3 regions of the Williamsia sp. z71 genome follow, and region 1 is predicted to be linked to each of the others. Evidence: predicted binding sites of a transcription regulator. Region 1 holds the regulator's gene; each other region holds the start of a gene.
The links. The regulator LexA, encoded in region 1, represses DNA repair genes until DNA is damaged. The targets are predictions, from matches to a motif close to CGAACANNTGTTCG.

Region 1 (3,278 bases):
CGGCGGCGGAGTCGACGACTTCCGCTATCAGGCCATCGTCTCCGAGGAATCCGCCCGCGGTGGATACAGCGGTCTGGGATTCACCCTGCACAACGACGTCATCGCGCCGTACCTGCTGGAGCTGACGACCGACGAGCAGAAGGCGCGCTGGCTTCCCGGGTTCACCTCCGGTGAACTCATCACCGCCATCGCGATGACCGAGCCCGGAACCGGTTCAGACCTGCAGGGCATCAAGACCACCGCCAAGAAAGACGGCGACCACTGGGTGCTCAACGGATCGAAGACCTTCATCACCAACGGCATAAACGCCGACCTGGTGATCGTGGTCGCACGTACCGACCCGGAGGCCGGCGCGAAAGGCTTCAGCCTGCTGGTCGTCGAACGCGGTATGGAAGGCTTCGAACGCGGCCGCAACCTCGACAAGGTCGGCATGAAGGCACAGGACACCGCCGAGCTGAGCTTCGACAACGTCCGAGTGCCCGCCGAGAACCTGCTCGGTGAAGAGGGTCTCGGCTTCATCTACCTTATGCAGAACCTGCCGCGCGAACGGCTGTCGATTGCGGTGGTCGCTGCTGCCGCGATGGAGCAGGTGCTGGAGACCACCATCCAGTACGCCAAGGACCGCAAGGCTTTCGGGCGTTCGATCGGCAACTTTCAGAACACCCGGTTCCTGCTGGCCGAGCTGTCCACCTCGACCACGACGACCCGCGTCTTCGTCGATCACTGCATCGGTCTGCTCAACGAGAAGAAACTGACCGTCCCCGACGCCGCGATGGCCAAGTACTACGCGACCGAGAACCAGGTGCACCTGGTCGACCGGTGCCTGCAGCTGCACGGTGGGTACGGCTACATGCGTGAATACTCGGTCGCCAAGGCGTTCCTCGATTCTCGCGTGCAGACCATCTACGGCGGAACGACCGAGATCATGAAGGAAGTGATCGGCCGCAGCCTCGGGGTCTGACCCCAGGATCTGATCGCTCACCGCCTCGAACGCGAAAGGCGGGGTGTACCGGAAGGTTCCGGTACACCCCGCCTTTTGTACTGTCTGGGGATGATCTGCCTACGACCGGCAGGTCAGAGTCGGCGCATCACGGTGACGACCTTGCCCAGGATGACGGCGTCGTTGCCCGGGATCGGATCGAACACCGGGTTGTGGGGCATCAGCCACACCGCGTCCTTGGTCCGTTTGAACGTCTTGATCGTGGCGTCACCGTCGATCATCGCGGCGACGATGTCGCCGTTGTCGGCCACATTCTGCTGGCGTACGACCACCCAGTCGCCGTCGCAGATGGCGGCGTCGATCATCGATTCGCCGACGACCTTGAGCAGGAACAGCGAACCCTCGCCGACCAGCTCCTTGGGGAGAGGGAAGACGTCTTCGACGGCTTCTTCGGCCAGGATCGGCCCGCCGGCGGCGATCCGGCCGAGCACCGGGACGAACGTCGGCGTGGGCATGGATTCGTCCGGTGTCTGGACCTGACCGGCCGCGGTGGCCGGGTTGAGGTCGGTGTCCTGGATGTTCACCGCGCGGGGCCGGTTGTTCTCGCGCTGCAGGAAACCCTTGCGTTCGAGGGTGCGGAGCTGGTGGGCGACCGAAGACGTCGAGGTCAGGCCCACCGCGTCGCCGATCTCCCGGATGCTCGGCGGGTAGCCGCGTTGGCGGACCGAGGTACGGATGACCTCGAGAACTGCTTTCTGGCGAGGGGTCAGTGAGCCCTCGGCGAGTGGTTCGGTGGCGACCACAGTGGTCGCGGCCCCGTCCGCCGGTGTCGGGGGCTGGGTTGTATCGGCCATCAGGTCCTCCAGTTCATGCGGTGTCGGGCGGGGTCCATGGGACAAAGATAGTGCAAATGGTCACAAGTCTCAAACATTTGTTCGAGAAGGCGTGGCGCTTTGTCGGAGGCCCGTGATACAAATCGAACACTCTTTCAATCGAACGAGTGATCGAATAGGGATTGAACCGATGACCGAGGACTGAACCCATGACTGCAGCCACCACCATCACCCGGCCGGCCACAGCTCGGCCTGTTCACCACCCCGAGAGCGATACCGCCACGCGCACCACGCGCCCGGTACGGCCCTCGGACACGACCCGCCCCGCCGGTCGCCGACTGTCCGCGCAGCGCCGCGTGGCCGTCTCCTGTGCCGCATCGCGTAACTCCGAGCAGCGGATACCGACCGAACGTGAGATGGTTTTCGTCCGTAGGCGCGCCTGGGCGGGCGCGGCGGTCACCGGCGTGGGGCTGATGCTGGTGGTCGCCTTCATGACGTTCTTCGGCGGAGTCATACAGCAGTCGAGCGATCCGGCCCGGCTGGGCACCGAGGTCGTCCGCGTCCAGTCGGGGGAGTCGTTGGGCGCCATCGCATCACGTATCGCCCCCGAGATGCCGACCGAGACCGTGGTCGCGAAGATCATGGAGCTCAATGCAATGAACAACTCGGCACTGTCGGTGGGTCAGGCATTGGTCACCCCGGTCTACGCGAGGTAGACGGTGGAGGGGCCGCGATCACGGACGGTATCCTCGAAGGCAGAGTGTCTGGTCAATCCGCCCAGGCCGTCGACTGTCGAGGGATCGTGCATGCATTGCCCGTTTTGCAAGAACGAGGACACCCGCGTAGTCGATTCGCGAGTGGCGGACGAGGGGCAGGCCATCCGTCGTCGCCGTGCCTGTTCGCAGTGTGCACGCCGCTTCACCACGGTCGAGACCGCGGTGCTCTCGGTGGTCAAGCGGACCGGCGTCACCGAACCCTTCAGCCGCGAGAAGGTCATGCGCGGCGTCCGCCGCGCCTGCCAGGGCCGTTCGGTGGATGACGACAAGTTGCAGCATCTCGCGCAGCAGGTGGAAGAAGCCGTGCGGGCATCGGGTTCGGCGGAAGTCCCCGCCAACGAGGTAGGTCTGGCCATCCTCGGCCCGCTCCGGGAACTCGACGAGGTCGCCTACCTTCGATTCGCCTCGGTCTACCGGTCATTCGACTCGGTGGACGATTTCCAGAAAGAAATCGACGACCTCAGGTCGAGCAAGTCCTGACGACACCCCGCGGCCTAACGCAGGTCGCGGATCGCCTTGATGGCACGCTTTTCTGAAATCGGGTATGCGGTTCGGAGCTGTTGAGCGAACAGTCCGACTCGTAATTCCTCCACTATCCAGCCCGCCGCCTCGCTGACCGCATCGCGACGTTCCGGTGGAATCGTCCGCAGGTGGTCGGTCCACGCGGCCACCACGCGGTCGATGGCTGCCATCGACGCGGAATCCCGTGCAGCCGAGGCGGGTAGCTGT
Region 2 (3,278 bases), on a different contig from region 1:
TCCGGTTGTGAAAACGACGGGTGACCAGTCGGAGGAAGCTCTCACGGCAGCCGGGGGCACCATCATCTATCGCGATTCATATCCTCCGACAGGGATTGCCGACTGGACGCCCTATGCCCAAGCCATCAAGAACAAGGGCGTGAAGGGTCTGTTCTTCTATGGGGTGCCCGAGCAGTTGGCAAAGCTCGAAAGTTCGCTTACCGACATGGATTACAAGTTGGATTGGATCAACCCGGGTAACAATGCGTACAACGATTCGTTCATCGAGGCATTGGGTACGTCGGCCGGCGAACAGAATAATGTAGTGGAACTCGGCGGAGTTGCGCCGTTGGAGAGTGCAGACGAGGTGCCGGCGATGCAGCAGATCCATGACCTCTACAACCGCTATGCGCCCGACGCAGAATTGACGTTGCCATCGATTAAAGCATTCTCTTCGTGGCTGCTGTTCGCCAAGTCGGCGGCAAGCTGTGGGGATGATCTGACGCGTACCTGTACCTATGAGGCAGCCGTCAAAGAAACGGCGTGGACGGGTGGTGGCCTCACCGCGCCGATCGATCTGACGCCGGGCGCTGCGCCGTCACCCTGTTTCAACGTCGAGCAGGTGACGCCGGACGGCTGGATGGCCGCGGACTTCAAACCTGACAATGGTCCGTATCGCTGTAACATTCCGGCCTTCAAGTATCAGAATGACTACGGCAAGGCGATGACACTCGCTGATGTCGGCAAAACCATGGCCGACATCAAGTAGGAGCCGTCACCGGGTAGCGACACCAAAAGTCCTGCCCGGTGACGAACGCCCGTCATGAGGTTGCTGCGCCGGCTCCGTAGGCGATTTATGGCTGGCCGCCACTCAAATCTGTTGTGCGATCTCGACAACTCTGTCACGGGCGGCGGCCGCAGAGGTGGTGGCCTGTTCGGTGAACGGATCCAGAGCCGGGATCCGTCCGACGAGAGTGAGATCCGACGTCACCACCTCGACTTTCATACCCAGAGCCACACCGAGGACCTGCATGAGCGGGGGAACGGTGTGGTCAAGACCTTCGTCGTTCGACCCGGGTCCGTATGTCAGGCCACGTGATGAGATGACCACCACGGGAATCCCGGCGAATGGCTGATCGGCAGTGTCGTACGGCGCGGTGGTCCCAAGAACGTGGATGTGGTCGACCCAGGCCTTGAGCGTCGAGGGAATCGACCAGTTGTACATCGGTGCGCCGATGACCACCGCATCCGCGGCGGATATCTCCGCGATCAGTTCAGCCTGCAGCGCTTCTGCTTCCGGCGCGACATCCTCGATATCAACCCGGAGTCGCGGGGCGTAATGCAATCCGGCATCGGAAATGTGCGGCACCGGCTGTGCATGCAGATCTCGGTACGTGACCGTCCGTTCTTCTCCGCGTCCGAGCCACGTGGTGGCAAAGAGTCCGGTCAGCTCGCGGGAGACCGACGTCTTCGGATTGGCGGACGAATCGATGTGCAGCAACGTTGGCATCTGATCATTCTGCACCAGCGCTCGGGTAACGGATCGGACCGCGTGTCCGACACGCGCAAGGCGTTGTCCCACAGGTGGTTTGTCAAAGCAGGACACCTAAACCCGTTGCTCGAACAAACATTCGACAGATTAAGATTTCCGGTGTATTCTGATCGTAAGCGTTTTGATCAGATGTGCTGGGGGGCATGATGTCTGACGATCCACCTGTTGACTCTTCGGTTGATTCCTCGCCGGTTCCGGTACTGGTGCGCAAGTACCTCGAGTTGGAGTTGCTCGTTGCCGATATCGCGGACTGCGCTGATTCCGATATGTCTGGCGCGGAAGTCAATGAGCTTGTGCGGGTGCATGAACGGATCGCCCGTAAGGTCGAGTTCACCGGGTTGCGTCACCTGTTGCGGGTCTCGGATCGGTCATCGTTTACCGAAGCCGGGTATTCGTCACTGTTCGGTTTCACCCGTAGCGAGTTGCGGCTGACCAAAGGGCAAACCATGTCCCGGATCCGGGCCCTGGAGGCGGTCGGCCGGTTTCACACGTTGCAGGGGGAGGAGTTGGCGCCGAAATGCCCTGCCGCCGAGCAGGCCTGGTCACGCGGTTTGATCGGGGCGGCGCATATGGATGTCATGTTGGATGTGCGTAAGCAGATCCCGTCGGCCTCTGATCCGGCAGTCTATGACGTGGTCGATCATTGGATGACCGAAGAGGCCGTCGGCCAAGATCCCACCCAGCTGACCGCCGCCGGTCGCGCGGTGTTGGCCCGGGTCGACCCTGATGGCCGATTGACTGATGATTCCGATCGGGCCCGTAAACGGTCGATGGGTATCGGGGTTCAGGGGGTGGATCTGATGGCCAAGATCACCGGCACCCTGGACCCGGAAACCCTGGCCCTGTTGAGGACGGTGATGGATGTGTGGGCGGCGCCGGGGATGAACAACCCGGCCGACCCCAACTCGCCGACCGGAGCCAGTGATGACCCGAAACAGGACAAAGAGCTGATCAAGGCTGCTGCTGAGCGTGATACCCGTTCGAAGGGCCAACAATTCCACGACGCGCTCAAGGCGATCCTGAAAACCATTCTGGAGTGCAATCTGCTGGGCAAGTCGCATCGTGGTTTGCCGGCCCAGTTGATCGTCACGATGACCAAGCAGCAGCTTGACGAGTGTGCGGGGATCGCCAGAACGGCGTCGGGAGTGGACATTCCGGTCAACGAGGCCCTGAATCTGGCCGCCCGGTCGGACAAATATCTGGCCGTCTTCGCTGACCACTCCGCTGAGGTGTTGTATCTCGGCCGGACCAAACGGACCGCCCAAAAAGGTCAACGGTTGGCGTTGTTCGTCCGGGATCGAGGCTGCTCGCATCCTGGCTGTACCAATCCGGCGACCTGGGTCGAGGCCCATCACCTACTTGCCTGGATCAACGGGGGCCTGACCGACATCAACATGATGGGATCAGCCTGCCCGCCGCACCACAAACTCATCGGTGACGGACCGCATCAGTGGCAGACGATCATGATCACCGAAGGCCCCGATGCAGGCCGGGTCGGGTGGATACCGCCGGCGTCGGTGGATCCGGAAAGAAAACCGCGGGTCAACCGGGCCCAGCATGTCAATGAAACCCTCGCAGCAGCCTGGCAGAAAGTCCTGGCCGACCGCCAGGACTCACTCGCACAACACCGACAAAAACTCTCCCGCGATCACGACAACTCCAAATCCGAACTCGATCCGGAATCAGGGCCCGACGCGGACTTCATCAATCCTGACCGGGTCGAATAGTCATCAACTCGAACACATGT
Region 3 (3,278 bases), on a different contig from region 1:
CGCGGCGATGATCTGGATGTACTCCTCGGTATTGCGCCCGGGTCGCTCGTACGACAGCCCGTAGACGTCCTCGATGAGAGGTCCGTGGGACGGCCCCAACCCCAGGGTGAAACCGGGTCGTCCCATCGCCTCGGCGACCGCGGCAACACGGTTGGCCTGCAGCAGTGGATGGATCGGATAGGTCTGGAGGACAGCGGTTCCCAGCTCGATCGAGGAGGTGGACCGGCCCGCCACCGCCAGTGCGGCAAGGGGATCACCCGCGACGGTGCTGGCGTACCAGAGGGAGGTGAAACCGTCCGCCTCGGCCCGCTCGGCCTGCTGGACAATCTTGTCTGTCGACGAAGCCCCGCCGGTCAATCCAATTCGCATAACTCTGCCAACCTGCCTGTTGAAGGTGATCCCGCCAGCCTATACGACTGTATGGCATCCCCCCGCACCCCGACCGGCTCGCCTGCAGGTCAGCGTAGATTCGTGGCATGAACGGCGAGGCGATGTGGCGATGACAGCGACAGACGTGTCCACTTCGGACAGCACCGACGACGCACCACCGGTCCTGTTCCCTCGACTACTCCCCTGGATCCTCGGCATCTGCGCGGTCCTCGGGCTGGCGGCGTCGTTCACCTTGACCGTCGAGAAGTTCGAGCTGACGGCGAACCCGGACTACGTGACCAGTTGCGATATCAGCCCGGTATTGAATTGCGGCTCGATCATGGACACGTCCCAGGCGGCGCTCTTCGGCTTTCCGAACTCGCTGATCGGACTCATCGGATTCTCGGCCCTGCTGGCGATCGCCGTCATGATGGGACGTAAACCATCTGCCCTGGTGATGCTCGGCATGCAGGTCGGACTGACCGCCGGCGTCGTCTTCGTGCACTGGCTTATCTTCCAGAGCCTTTACCGCATCGACGCGTTGTGCCCGTATTGCATGGTCGTCTGGGTCGTGACCATCGTTGCCTTCTGCTACGTGAGCCTGCGCAATGCCGACGACCACATCCCCGACGGTTTCGGGCGGACGATGGTGAACGCGGCCCTGAGCATCCATTCATTGATCCCGGTCGTGTGGATTCTCGTGATCGCCGGCCTGATCGGACAGCATTTCTGGTGGTACTGGTCGACGCTGATCTGATACCGAGCGGTCAAGCGCCCGCCCAGATCAGACCACCACCGCGATCGGGTTCGCGGTGGAGAACAACCGCACACGCGTGATCGCAACCTAGACTCGGACAGATGACGGGTCAAGGCAACGCTGCGGAGAAGAAACCAGAACCACCGACCCCGGACAAGCCGAATGGGCGTGCGGCACAGCGCCTCGAGACACGTCGACGGATCTTCGATGCAGCGGTGGCCGAGTTCAAACGAACCGGCGTGGCCGACGCGGATGTCGGTGCCATCGTGGCTGCAGCAGGCGTCGCACGCGGCACGTTCTACTTCCATTTCCCCAGCAAAGAGCACGTACTCATCGAGATCGAGAACGCCGAGGTTGCCAGGGCAGCACGAGATCTCGAGCGATTCATCGCCAAGTCGACCGATTTGTCCGCAGTGTTCTATGAGACCGTCCGCCTGACGAAATCAGCGAAGCGCAGGCTGGGAAAGAAGCTGTTCCGGGACGTCCTGGCCCTCTACTTCTCCCCCACCCGACCACAGCTCGATCCCGCCCCCGCCAAGGGACTGTCCGTCATCGAACTGGTCATCACGCAGATCGAACAGGCCCGCGATCGTGGTGAGATCCATGCCGACGTCGACCCCGCACACAGCGCACTCTTTTTCTTCCTCGGCCTCTACGCCTACCTGACCGTGAGTCACGAAGGACCACAGGATCCCCACGCACTCGACCAGTACGTGGCCGGCGTGATGAGAGGCCTCGAACCCCGCTGACCGACTGCGCGATTGCCCAGCCCCGTGCGCAACACGTTGCCGCGCAGGGGTGCTCAAGCACAGAGCCTGTTACTCGAACAAACATTCGACACATTGGGATTTCCGGTGTATCCTGATCGTAAGCGTTTTGATCAGATGTGCTGGGGGGCATGATGACTGACGATCCACCTGTTGACTCTGCGGTTGATTCCTCGCCGGTTCCGGTACTGGTGCGCAAGTACCTCGAGTTGGAGTTGCTCGTTGCCGATATCGCGGACTGCGCTGATTCCGATATGTCTGGCGCGGAAGTCAATGAGCTTGTGCGGGTGCATGAACGGATCGCCCGTAAGGTCGAGTTCACCGGGTTGCGTCACCTGTTGCGGGTCTCGGATCGGTCATCGTTTACCGAAGCCGGATATTCGTCACTGTTCGGTTTCACCCGTAGCGAGTTGCGGCTGACCAAAGGGCAAACCATGTCCCGGATCCGGGCCCTGGAGGCGGTCGGCCGATTCCATACGATGCAGGGTGAAGAGTTGGCGCCGAAATGCCCTGCCGCCGAGCAGGCATGGTCGAAAGGCTTGATCGGGGCGGCGCACATGGATGTCATGCTCGATGTGCGCAAACAGATCCCGTCGGCCTCGGATCCGGCAGTCTATGACGTGGTCGATCACTGGATGACCGAAGAGGCCGTCGGCCAAGATCCCACCCAGTTGACCGCGGCCGGCCGCGCGGTGTTGGCCCGGGTCGACCCTGATGGCCGGTTGACCGACGATTCGGATCGGGCCCGTAAACGGTCGATGGGTATCGGGGATCAGGGTGTGGATCTGATGGCCAAGATCACCGGCACCCTCGACCCCGAAACCCTCGCCCTGTTGAGGACGGTGATGGACGTGTGGGCGGCACCGGGGATGAACAATCCAGCCGACCCCAACTCGCCGACCGGAGCCAGTGATGATCCGAAACAGGACAACGAGCTGGTCAGAGCTGCGGCCGAACGCGATACCCGCTCGAAAGGCCAACAATTCCACGACGCGCTCAAGGCGATCCTCAAGACGATTTTGGAGTGCAATCTGCTGGGGAAGTCGCATCGGGGTTTGCCGGCCCAGTTGATCGTCACGATGACCAAGCAGCAGCTTGACGAGTGCGCGGGGATCGCCCGAACGGCGTCGGGAGTCGATATTCCGGTCAAAGAGGCCCTGAATCTGGCAGCCCGGTCGGACAAATATCTGGCCGTGTTCGCTGACCACTCCGCTGAGGTGTTGTATCTCGGCCGGACCAAACGGACCGCGCAGAAGGGGCAACGGTTGGCGTTGTTCGTCCGGGATCGGGGGTGTTCGCATCCTGGTTGTACCAATCCGGCGACCTGGGTCGAGGCCCATCATCTGCTTGCCTGGATCAACGGTGGCCTGACCGACATCGACATG

Region 2: AC51GR_RS16880 (HNH endonuclease signature motif containing protein) is a predicted target of LexA. The motif match lies at 1,600-1,613, and genes of this name have one in related genera.
Region 3: AC51GR_RS11545 (HNH endonuclease signature motif containing protein) is a predicted target of LexA. The motif match lies at 1,950-1,963, and genes of this name have one in related genera.

What each region holds. Positions count from the first base shown of each region.
Region 1 covers NZ_JCANWX010000005.1:191,886-195,163, reverse strand. The annotation lists gene AC51GR_RS13940 (acyl-CoA dehydrogenase family protein) at 1-961, shown strand, start outside; gene lexA (transcriptional repressor LexA) at 1,075-1,794, opposite strand; gene AC51GR_RS13930 (LysM peptidoglycan-binding domain-containing protein) at 1,983-2,489, shown strand; gene nrdR (transcriptional regulator NrdR) at 2,580-3,029, shown strand; gene hrpA (ATP-dependent RNA helicase HrpA) at 3,044-3,278, opposite strand, start outside.
Region 2 covers NZ_JCANWX010000006.1:358,471-361,748, reverse strand. The annotation lists gene AC51GR_RS16890 (ABC transporter substrate-binding protein) at 1-748, shown strand, start outside; gene AC51GR_RS16885 (FMN-dependent NADH-azoreductase) at 851-1,489, opposite strand; gene AC51GR_RS16880 (HNH endonuclease signature motif containing protein) at 1,675-3,258, shown strand.
Region 3 covers NZ_JCANWX010000004.1:178,803-182,080, forward strand. The annotation lists gene AC51GR_RS11530 (TIGR03564 family F420-dependent LLM class oxidoreductase) at 1-369, opposite strand, end outside; gene AC51GR_RS11535 (vitamin K epoxide reductase family protein) at 500-1,126, shown strand; gene AC51GR_RS11540 (TetR family transcriptional regulator) at 1,228-1,875, shown strand; gene AC51GR_RS11545 (HNH endonuclease signature motif containing protein) at 2,025-3,278, shown strand, end outside.